Regions from separate parts of the Mesorhizobium sp. ESP-6-4 genome, predicted to be linked through region 1. Evidence: riboswitches for the same ligand, from Rfam matches in the RefSeq annotation. Region 1 holds a riboswitch; the other holds the start of a gene.
What was found. Region 1 has a riboswitch for thiamine pyrophosphate ahead of thiB (thiamine ABC transporter substrate binding subunit). Riboswitches for the same ligand answer to the same signal wherever they lie in the genome.
Positions count from the first base shown of each region.

Region 2: another riboswitch for thiamine pyrophosphate. It lies ahead of LB523_RS24510 (Ykof family thiamine-binding protein); the one in region 1 lies ahead of thiB (thiamine ABC transporter substrate binding subunit).

Region 1 is NZ_JAIUGS010000003.1:306,732-312,222, forward strand. Features, by position in the region: gene LB523_RS08610 (ABC-F family ATP-binding cassette domain-containing protein) at 1-1,252, opposite strand, end outside; gene LB523_RS08615 (thiamine diphosphokinase) at 1,254-1,898, opposite strand; TPP riboswitch at 2,034-2,139, shown strand; gene thiB (thiamine ABC transporter substrate binding subunit) at 2,185-3,195, shown strand; gene thiP (thiamine/thiamine pyrophosphate ABC transporter permease) at 3,440-5,050, shown strand; gene thiQ (thiamine ABC transporter ATP-binding protein) at 5,047-5,491, shown strand, end outside.
Region 2 is NZ_JAIUGS010000019.1:38,664-44,154, reverse strand. Features, by position in the region: gene LB523_RS24530 (hypothetical protein) at 1-85, shown strand, start outside; gene LB523_RS24525 (DUF2934 domain-containing protein) at 194-448, shown strand; gene LB523_RS24520 (dihydrofolate reductase family protein) at 536-1,078, shown strand; gene LB523_RS24515 (hypothetical protein) at 1,622-1,966, opposite strand; TPP riboswitch at 2,162-2,274, shown strand; gene LB523_RS24510 (Ykof family thiamine-binding protein) at 2,265-2,873, shown strand; gene LB523_RS24505 (ABC transporter permease) at 3,210-3,995, shown strand; gene LB523_RS24500 (ABC transporter ATP-binding protein) at 3,992-4,765, shown strand; gene LB523_RS24495 (ABC transporter substrate-binding protein) at 4,762-5,491, shown strand, end outside.

The sequences.
Region 1 (5,491 bases):
CGCGGGCCAAAAGCAGCCGCGCGCGTTCGCCGCCGGAAAGCTCGCGCACCGGCGTGCGGGCCTGCTCCGGCTTGAACAGGAAATCCTTCATGTAGGAGACGACATGACGCTGCTCGCCGTTGACGACAAGGTTCTCGCCGCGTCCGTCGGTGAGGTAATGCGCCAGCGTCTCCTGCGGATCGACGGCCTCGCGCTTCTGATCGAGCGTCGCAATCTCGAGATTGACGCCGAGCCGCACGGTGCCGGCGTCCGGCGCCAGCTCGCCGGTCAGCATCTTCAACAATGTCGTCTTGCCGGCGCCGTTCGGGCCGACCAGGCCGACGCGGTCGCCGCGCTGGATGCGGGTCGAGAACCCCCTGACCACGGTGAGATCGCCAAAGCTCTTGTCGATGTTCCTGGCCTCGATCACCAGCTTGCCGGATTCGGCGGCGTCGCTGGCCACCATCGTCGCGGTGCCCTCTGCGCCGCGATGGCTGCGGAAGCGCTGGCGCATGGTTTGCAACTCGCCGAGGCGGCGCATGTTGCGCTTGCGCCTGGCGGTCACGCCATAGCGCAGCCAATGTTCCTCGCGCACGATCTGGCGGCCGAGCTTGTGCTGGTCGCGCTCTTCCTCTTCCAGCACCTGGTCGCGCCATTCCTCGAAATGCGCAAAGCCCTTGTCCAGCCGCCGCGTCTGGCCGCGATCCAGCCAGACGGTGGCGCGCGTGACGCGCTCGAGAAAGCGGCGGTCATGCGAGATCAGGATCACCGCGGAGGAGGTGCGGGCGAGCTCTTCTTCCAGCCATTCAATCACCGAAAGGTCGAGATGGTTGGTCGGCTCGTCGAGGAGCAGAATGTCGGGTTCCGGTGCCATGACGCGGGCAAGGGCGGCGCGGCGCGCCTCGCCGCCGGACAGGTCGTTCGGCCGCTCCTCGCCGGTCAGGCCAAGATGGTCCATCAGATAGGTGGCGCGATGCGGATCGTCGGCCGGGCCAAGGCTCGCCTCGACATAGGCGCGCACGTCGGCGAAGCCGTCCATGTCCGGCATCTGCGGCAGATAGCGGACCGTGGCCGAAGGCTGGCGGAACACCTCGCCATCCTGCGGCTCGATCATCCCGGCGGCGATCTTGAGCAGCGTCGACTTGCCCGAGCCGTTGCGCCCGACCAGCGCGATCTTCTCGCCGGCGGATGCGCTGAGCGCCGCGCCGTCGAGCAGCGGGGTGCCGCCGAAAGTCAGTTTAATGTCGTCGAGGTTGAGGAGTGGCGGCGCCATGTCAACTTTCTGGAAGAGGATAGGGGTGGGCCAGAAGCAGGGCCCGGCCGCGCTCCAGCGCGATGCCAAGCTGCCCTTTGACCTCATTTGATATAGTGAGCGAGGAACCGAACGCCACCTCGACGCGGTCGAGAGGCCATTTGGCGCCGGTGACCGTCAGGCCGGACAGGTCGGAAAAGCCGAGCACCGAAAACAAGGTGCCGTCGTCATAGTCGAAGCTGGCCTTGCCGCGCAGGATGGGAGCGCCTTCCTGCGCGCCGCTGGTCAGCAGCACGGTCGTGCCAGCCTCGGCCAGCCGCACGGCCAGCGCCAGATGCAGGAAGGCATGGTCGGCGCGCTTGCCGCCGAAGGCGCCGGCCAGCACGAGGCTGGTGGCGCCACGCTGAAGCGCTTCCGCTATGGCGAGCTCGCCATCGGTCATGTCCTTCTCGGCCGGAAAGACTTTTCGCGGCACGGCGGCGAGATCATCCGGCAGGTTCGCCGGCACCGAGTCGAAATCGCCGACCCAAAGTTCGGGGACAAGTCCAAGCATGCGGGCATGGCCGATGCCGGCATCGGCGGCGATGACGCGCGAGCCAGCGATCTGGCGTTCGAGCCGGGGCGTGCGGATAAGCTCGCCGGCAAGCAGGATGGTGAATGTGCCCATGGCCGTCGCCCTTACCAGCCCGTCGGGCGAAACGGAAGCGGGATGCCGTGCGCTTCGGCTGCGAGGCTACCGGCGAACATTAGCTGCCCGGCAAACTTCCGCTTGCGCGCTGCTTCGGCGGGGCCTATCTGTCGAAACGCTCTAACGGGGTGCCGGACGTGATCCGGCTGAGAGGCGATCAAGCCAACCCGCTGAACCTGATCCGGTTTGTACCGGCGGAGGGATTAGACGTTTCGGACGATCCGGCGCCTCAATTCCTTGTCACTCGAACGAAGGAGGCGCCGATATGCGCGCAATACTGTCCCATCTCATTCTCGCAACCGGCTTAGTTTCGCTTCTGGCGGGCGTCGCGCCTGCCGCTGCGAAGGACAAGCTCACCGTCTATACCTATGAAAGCTTTACCGCCGATTGGGGTCCCGGCCCGGCGGTGAAGAAGGAATTCGAGGCCGAATGCGGCTGCGATCTCGAATTCGTCTCGGTGGCCGACGGCGTGGCGCTCCTCAACCGCGTCAAGCTCGAAGGCGCCGGCACCAAGGCCGACATCGTGCTCGGCCTCGACACCAATCTCACCGCCGACGCCAAGGCGAGCGGACTGTTCGTGCCGCATGGCGAAGTCTCCGCCATCGACGTGCCTGGAGGCTGGAGCGACGACACTTTCGTGCCTTTCGACTACGGCTATTTCGCCGTCGTCTATGACACGCAGAAGCTTAAAGTCCCGCCGAAGAGCCTGAAGGAACTGGTCGAAGGCGCCGGCACGGACAAGATCGTCATCCAGGATCCGCGCACCTCGACGCCGGGCCTCGGCCTGCTCTTGTGGGTGAAATCGGTCTATGGCGACAAGGCGCCGGAAGCCTGGGCCAAGCTGAAATCGAAAGTGCTGACGGTGACGCCGGGCTGGAGCGAGGCCTATGGCCTGTTCACCAAGGGCGAGGCGCCAATGGTGCTTTCCTACACCACCTCGCCGGCCTACCACATGGTGGCCGAGAACACCGAGCGCTACCAGGCCGCCTCGTTCGAGGAAGGCGAATACCTGCAGATCGAGGTTGCCGGCATCACCACGACGGGCGCGAAGAACCCGCTGGCGCAAAAGTTCATCGCCTTCATGACCGGACCGAAATTCCAGGATGTCATTCCGGAAACCAACTGGATGTTCCCGGCCGGCAAGACCGACAAGCCGCTCAACCCGGCCTTCGACAAACTGGTGAAGCCGACCAAGACCTTGCTGTTCAGCCCGCAGGAGGTCGCCGCCAACCGCAAGGCGTGGGTGGATGAGTGGCTGGCGGTGATGAGCAAGTAGGATCGCTATTCGCGCAAGATGATCGCTCTACGGCGCCCCCCTCTGTCCTGCCGGACATCTCCCCCACAGGGGGGGAAATTGGCCGTCATCGGCGGTTTCGCCAACTGGCGACGTTGCAGTGATGAGCGAGGGGCGGGCGCTGCTGATCTCCCCCCTTGTGGGGGAGATGTCCGGCAGGACAGAGGGGGGCGCGAAGGAACACGGCGTTTGCTGAATTCCACCAAGGTGCAACGTGCAAGCCGCCGTGCACCCTGACTCCCGCGTCACCGCCGGCGTCGTCGCGCTGGCGGCCATCGCCCTCCTCATCGGCGGTGCCTTCGCCGGCCTCGCCGTCGAAGGCGCGCACGATCTCTCCGGCGCTGCCGCCGCCTTCGACAATTATCTCCTGCGCGTCGCCCGCTTCACGCTGTGGCAGGCGGCTCTCTCGACGCTGCTGTCGGTCGCGCCGGCGCTGCTCGTGGCGCGCGCTTTGTCGAGGCATCCGGCCTTTCCAGGTCGCGGCCTGATCCTGCAATTGTTCACCCTGCCGCTGGCCTTACCGGCGATCGTCGCCGCGCTCGGCATTCTGGCGCTCTACGGTCGGGTCGGATATTTAGCCGGCGTCCTCGCCAGACTTGGCGGTGCGGATTGGCCGGGGATCTACGGCCTCTCCGGCATCCTTGTCGCTCATGTCTTCTTCAACCTGCCCTTGGCGACGCGCCTGTTCCTCGAGGCGCTGGGCACCGTTCCCGCCGACCAGTGGCGGCTGGCGAGCCAGCTCGGCATGGGTGCCTGGCCGGCCTTCCGGCTGATCGAATGGCCGGTGCTGCGCGCGGCCCTGCCGGGGATTGCCGGGTTGGTCTTCATGCTCTGCATCACCTCCTTCACCATCGTGCTGACGCTCGGCGGCAGTCCGGCCGCGACGACACTGGAAGTGGCCATCTACCAGGCGCTGCGCTTCGATTTCGATCCTACGCGGGCCGTAACACTGACGTTTCTCCAGATCGCGCTCACCTTCGTCGTGGTCGCAGCACTCACGCGGCTCGGCGCCAACACGGTCGGTGATGCCAATCTGCCGGTGGCGCCGCGCCGCTACCTTTCGGCGGGCCGGATCGAAAGCGCGCTGAATGCCGGCCTCATCATGCTTGCCCTGCTGTTCGTCGCCGGACCGATGCTGGCGACCGTGCTTTCAGGTCTGGGGACGGATCTCGGACGGTTGGCCGGTGAAGCGGCGGTGCGCCGCGCCACCTTCACCAGCGCCGGCTTTGCCCTGCTTGCGGCGCTTCTCAGCGTGACGCTGTCGCTGGCGCTGATCGCGGCACGGCGCGCGCTGGCCCTACGGCGCCGGGCAGGCGGGGCCATGGGCCTGCTCGAACATGCCGCCGACACCGGCGCCGGCTTCGTGCTCGTCGTGCCGCCGATCGTGCTTGGCGCCGGCTGGTTTCTGGCGCTGCGCCACGTCACCGATGTCTTTGCCATCGCGCCGGTCATGGTCGTCGCCGTCAACGCAGTGATGGCGATGCCCTTCGCCATTCGCGCCGTTCGCCCGGCCTATGACGCGGCGAGCGAGCGCCACGAGCGGCTTTGCCTTGCGCTCGGCATAACCGGCTGGAACCGACTCAGCCTGATAGACTGGCCGTCGCTGAGGCGGCCCTTGGCCACCGGCTTCGCCTTCGCCATGGCGCTGTCGCTCGGCGATCTCGGCGTGATCGCGCTGTTCGGCAGCGATTCCGTGCAGACCTTGCCCTATCTGCTTTTGGCGCGCATGAGCAGCTACAGGACAGCCGACGCCGCGGGACTTGCCTTGCTGCTCGGCCTCGTCTGCCTGATGCTGGTGGTCGCGGCCGACTGGCTGGGGCGGGAAGGAAAGTCATGACGACCATCGACGGCACCGCCGCGCAAAAGGGCCTCGCCGTCGCGCTGGATGGCGTCTCGTTCAGCTATGGCGAATCCTCCTTCCGCTTCGACGCCGAATTCGCGGCCGGCAGGATCACCGCCATCATGGGGCCGAGCGGCTCCGGCAAGTCGACGCTGCTCAATCTGATAGCCGGCTTCGAAGCGCCTGATGCGGGTAAGGTCCTGATCGGCGGCGTCGATCTCGGAAACACGCCGCCTTCGGCGCGGCCGGTGTCGATGGTGTTCCAGGAAAACAATTTGTTTGCGCATCTTTCCGTCGAAGCCAATGTCGGGCTCGGCCGCTCGCCGTCGCTGAAACTCGGCGACGCCGATCGCGCCGAGGTCGCCGAGGCGCTGGCGCGGGTTGGTCTTGCCGGCAAGGAAAAGCGGCTGCCGCGCGAGCTGTCCGGCGGCGAGCGGC
Region 2 (5,491 bases), on a different contig from region 1:
CGACCGCTCTGACGCGGATTTAGCCGGATTGATTACAAAAAAGGCAGCGCATCTGGGCATCGCGGTCGTTACCGACGGACACTGAGCGAAATTGCCGTCCAGGTCGGGTCGCTTGTTCGTGATACCGAAGACGACACGCGAAAATTCGGCTAATGTTCGCGCCGGGGAACCGTCCCAACATCAGGAGGCGACAGTGACGGACGACAGGCACGAACGCATTCGCCAGCGCGCGCACGAGATCTGGGAGCAGGCCGGCCGGCCCGAAGGCGCTCATAAGGAGCATTGGGACCAGGCGACGGCCGAAGTCGATGCGGCCGGCAAGCCGAAAGCCAAGAGCCCGAAAAAGGCCGCCGCCGCCAAGGCCGACAAGCCGAAAGCGGCCAAGGCGGAGAAGCCCGCCAAGGGCCCGGCCAAGGCAAAGTCCCCCGCCAGGAAGACCAAGGGCTGACCGCCAGCCAAGGCCTGCCCCCTTTTCACCGATCATGTGACGGTGCGACGCTCCGTGTGAGAACTGTGCCCGGAGGCTATACCGACCATGCGCAAAGTCGTCTTGATCATGACCATGTCGGTCGACGGATATGTCGTAGGGCCGGTGGGAATGTCGACGGGCGGTTTTCCTGAACCGGCAGAGCTCAAGTGGTGGAAACTCGATCGCATCAGTCGCGCTGGCACACACATCATGGGCCGCGTGAGTTACGAGGAAATGGGGCCGTACTGGCAAAAATCCGAGGATGCCTATGCCGCGCCGATGAACGACATCCCCAAGGTCGTGTTTTCGAAAACGCTGAAAGAGGCGACTTGGCCAGAGTCCACTATTGCGAAAGGTGACCTGCACGAGGAAATCGCTAAATTGAAAAAGCAACCCGGCGGCGAAATTATTGCATGGGGCGGCGCAGAGTTCGCTCAGGCGCTGTCGAAGGCAGGTCTGATTGATGAGTATGTCATCCTGACTCGGCCGATCGCCTATGGCGGTGGCAAACCGCTATTCAGCGGTTTGACGGACGCGCTCAAGCTAAACGTCCTCGTGACGGCCGCTTACGATAACGGCACCATGCTTCGCATCTACGCTCCCCGCTGAACCGTCACGACCTCTGAGCGAAGGCTTCGACCATGGCGACCGGCTGACCGGCACGCTCGGCATCGCCGCCGCCAGCAGCCACGCCGGCGGCATGCGGGTTGCAATTAAGCTATAAGAGGAGGCTATCGCGTCCCTTGCTTTCCGGCGTATCGCGCGACCGCGCAGAGGAAGGCAAGCGCTGCCATGTCGCAAGCTGCGCGTGACGGCGACGGACCTTTGGCGAAAAGGACCGCGTCGGCAACCGGGACCGTCAGGCCATGCTTGCGGGCGAATGAAGTGACTTCGTAGGGCTGATCGTCAGGCTGTATGCCGATGTCGATTTGTTGGTCCATCAAAGCGAAATTCCTCCCTGGTATACGGCTTTACCCTCCTTCGCCTGCGCAGAATTAACGCCCGGCCGCTCGCCCGCGTCCACCAATTGGCGATTGTGTGAAACGATGCATTTTTCGAGGCCCAGAGCCGAGGGTTGCAGCGGCATGATTGTTCGCGTCGCTGGCGGCCTTGGAGTTCCTCCCTTCTCTAACGGAAGAGGTCAGAACGCTCTCACCACGCATCGCTCGATCGGGCAAACCTGACCCCCGCGGCGATCATCGCGCTTTCGCATTCGCTGATCAGCCTGAGGTTGCGCAAATACCGCGCCGCCGTCTCCGGCAGCCAGGCCGCGCACGCCTCGACATAGGCGCGGCCATGCACCAGCGTGCCGGTCGAAAGCCGCTCCTCCTTTTCGGCGATCACCTTCAGATATTGCCGGATGAAGCGGATGTCGTCGGCGATGTCCTGGCTGGCCATGCGCCAGGCACCGGCAAGGCGTTCGCGCTCGGCGAGCGGCAAAGGCGACAACAACGGATGGGAGAGGTCGGCAAAAGCGGCATGGTTCGCGGTGTTCAAGCAAATTCCCTCAAAGGAAGGCAAGTATCGTACTTTACGTACGAAACGCAATCAAGCGAGATTCGTACAATTTGAACGACAAAATAGGTTAGATAAAACGGTTATAACCGGCATCTCCCATAGGGAGATGGGCGCCTGGCCCAACTGACACCGCAAGAAACCGCTTTCCCAGCACCGCAAACAGTGCTTTAACCCCGCCATCCACAGGGGTGCTCCGTACGGTCGGGGCTGAGATGGTGGCGGCAAGCCTCCGGACCCTAAAGCTGATCTGGATAATACCAGCGGAGCGAGGCGGGCCATGTTTTCCGGCGCACAGATTTCCCTTTATCCCATGGCCGACGATTTCGTCGGCGTGATCCTTGGCGCGCTTGGCGCGCTCGATCCTTACCGCGACAGGCTGAGGATCGAAACCGACGATATCTCGACGCTGCTGGTCGGGCCGCCCGAGGTGCTGTTCCCAGCCATGCGCGACCTGTTCGTGGCGGCCGCCAAAAGCGGCAGGCACTGTGTGCTGTCGGCCGCCGTCTCGCGCGGCTGCCCCGGCGAGCCGGATGACCCGATCTGCCGCTCCGAGGAGATCGGCGGCCCGGCGATCCCGCTCGACGAACGCAAGCGCGCCGCGCTGCGCGCCGTCGGGGCCACGCTTTCGACCAACCAGCCGGTGGCGGCGCAATTCTCGCTCTATGTGATGGGCACCGGCGACCACATGGACGAGATCTATGGCTGCATCGACTTCCTGAAACGGTCGGGCGTCTTCGAACGCTCCAAGCATTTTTGCACCAAGCTGCGCGGTGACGCCGGCGCGGTGTTCGCCACGCTGAACGAAGCCTTCTGCCGCTTCGGGCCGGGCGCCGGTCACGTGACGCTCGACATCACCATTTCGGCGAACAGCCCGACCGCGGCTTGAGCGCAAGCTCGATCTATCGAGGTAGATGTCGTGGCTGTTTGGCTTGATCCATCGCGTGGGGGAGATGCCCCCAGTCCCATCTCGCAGGAGAGAGGGGAACCTTCGGCGATTGGCGAAACCCGAGGTGACGGCCAATCTCCCCCCTTGCGGGGGAGATGCCCGGCAGGGCAAAGGGGGGTGCTGTCCCGCCGGCCTCTCAACTGGTTGCGCGCGCGGCGTTCGCTAATTGCTTTCGCACAAGTTTCGAAAGCCGGCGTTCCTTCGCGCCCCCCTCTGGCCTGCCGGCCATCTCCCCCTCTAGGGGGGAGATCAGCCTTCACCACGACCGTCGCGAAGATCTTCCCCGCTGCGCTGGCTTTCGCTCTCCTTCTCGTCGCTTGGGAACTCTGCGCACGCCTCGGCGGCATCGCCCCCACCGTGCTCCCTGCACCCTCGCGCGTGCTGGCGCAGGCCTGGGAGAACCGAGCGGCACTGGCCGACAACACGCTTCCCACCATCTGCGCCACGCTGGCGGGCTTTGCATGCTCGCTCGTTGCCGCCTTCATCCTCTCGGCGCTGGTTGACTTCTTTGCCCCCTTGCGCCGCGCGCTGTTCCCGCTCCTGATCGCCAGCCAGACCTTGCCGCTGGTGGCGATCGCGCCGCTGGTGGTGCTTTGGTTCGGCTTCGGGCTGTTGCCGAAGATCCTGCTCGTGGCGCTGGTCACCTTCTTTCCGATGATGGTGGCATTGGTCGAGGGCTATGCCGCCACAGCCAAGGAAATCAGTCAGATGCTCGCCGCCATGGGAGCAGGGCGCCGGCGCATCTTCTGGCTCGCTCGGTTGCCGTCGGCGCTGACCTATTTCTTCGCTGGACTGCGCATCTCCATCACCTATGCGGTGGTCGGCGCCATCTTCGCCGAATATGCGGGTGCCGCCAAAGGGCTCGGCATCTATATGCTCAGCGCCAAGAACAATTTCCGCCCCGACCTGGTGCTCGCCGCCGTCGCGGTCAGCTCGGCGCTGACGCTCACGCTGTTCGGCCTCGCCGTGCTCGCCCAGCGTCTCGCCATGCCCTGGGAAAATGCAAAGAGCGAAAGGGCGGGGCGCTATGGCGACAAGCCTTCCCGGGAGGGCCGGCCATGACCCGGCTCGAGCTCCGCAACATGCGAAAAAACTTCGGCGCGCTAGAGGTTCTGGCAGGCATTTCGCTGCATGTCGAAGAGGGCGAGTTCGTCTCGATCCTCGGCCCCTCCGGCGCGGGCAAGTCGACACTGTTCCAGTTACTCACCGGCGCGATCCGGGGCGAGGGCGAGATGCGCTTCGACGGCGCGCCGCTCGATGGCGCCCGCTTCGCCTTCATGCCGCAGCGCGATGCGCTGATGCCGTGGCGGCGCGTCATCGACAATGCGACGCTGGGGCTAGAGGTGCAGGGCATGAAGCGCCGCGCGGCGCGCGAGCGCGTGGCCCCGTTGTTCGCCGAGTTCGGCCTTGCCGGCTTCGAGCGCGCCTGGCCGGCCGAGCTGTCCGGCGGCATGCGCCAGCGCGCGGCATTGCTGCGCACCGTCGTGCAGCAGCGCGACATGCTGCTCCTCGACGAGCCGTTCGGCGCGCTCGACGCGCTCACCCGCGCGGCCATGCAGCGCTGGCTGGAGACGATGTGGCGAAACCATCGCTGGACGGCGCTGCTCATCACCCATGACGTGCGCGAGGCGGTGCTTCTGTCCGACCGTATCTATGTGCTGTCGGCGCGGCCCGCGCGCGTGGTGCGTGAGGTGGCTGTGCCGCTGCCGCGCCCGCGCACCGAGAGCACGGCGTTTGCCCGCAAGGCGGCCGCGATCGAGGCCGGCATCCTCGACATTTTGCTCGGCGCCGCCGAACCGATTTCCCGACCATCCGATGGAGAAAACCGATGACCGATTTCACCCGCCGCCAAGTGATGCTTCTGGCCGCCAGCCTGCCATTTGCCGGGACTGCTGCACGTGCCCGGGCCGCCGCGCAAAAAATCACCGTCGCGCTTGACTGGACCGTCAACACCAATCACATCGGCCTGTTCGTCGCCCGCGACAAGGGCTTTTACCGCGATGCGGGCATCGAGGTCGAAATCCTGCCCTATGCCGACACCGGCTCGGGCACGCTGGTGGCCAGCCAGGTCGCCGATTTCGGCATTTCTGGCTCGCTCGGCCTGTTCACGCAAAAGAGCGCAGGCGCGGATTTGAAGGCCGTCTATGCCGTCGTCCAGTCGGAGACCGGCCGCGTCGTCTTCAACGCCGACCGCGCCGCCATCAAGACTCCGAAAAATCTCGACGGCCTGACCTATGGCGGCTTCGGCAGCGCCTGGGAGAACGCGCTGATATCGACCATCATCCGCCATGACGGCGGCAAAGGTGAGTTTTCCACTGTGACGCTGGGTACCTCGGCTTATGAGGCATTGGCCAGCGGCGCGGTCGATTTCACGCTGGAAGTCTCGACCTGGGAAGGCGTCGAGGCCGGACTGAAAGGCCTCAAGCAGCGCAGCTTCCGCTATGCCGATTATGGCGTGCCGGACGAGCACACCACGTTGATCGTCTCCAGCAACGCCTTCCTCGCCGCCAACCGACAGGCGGCCGCGGCCTTCGTCCAGGCGACGCGGCGCGGCTACG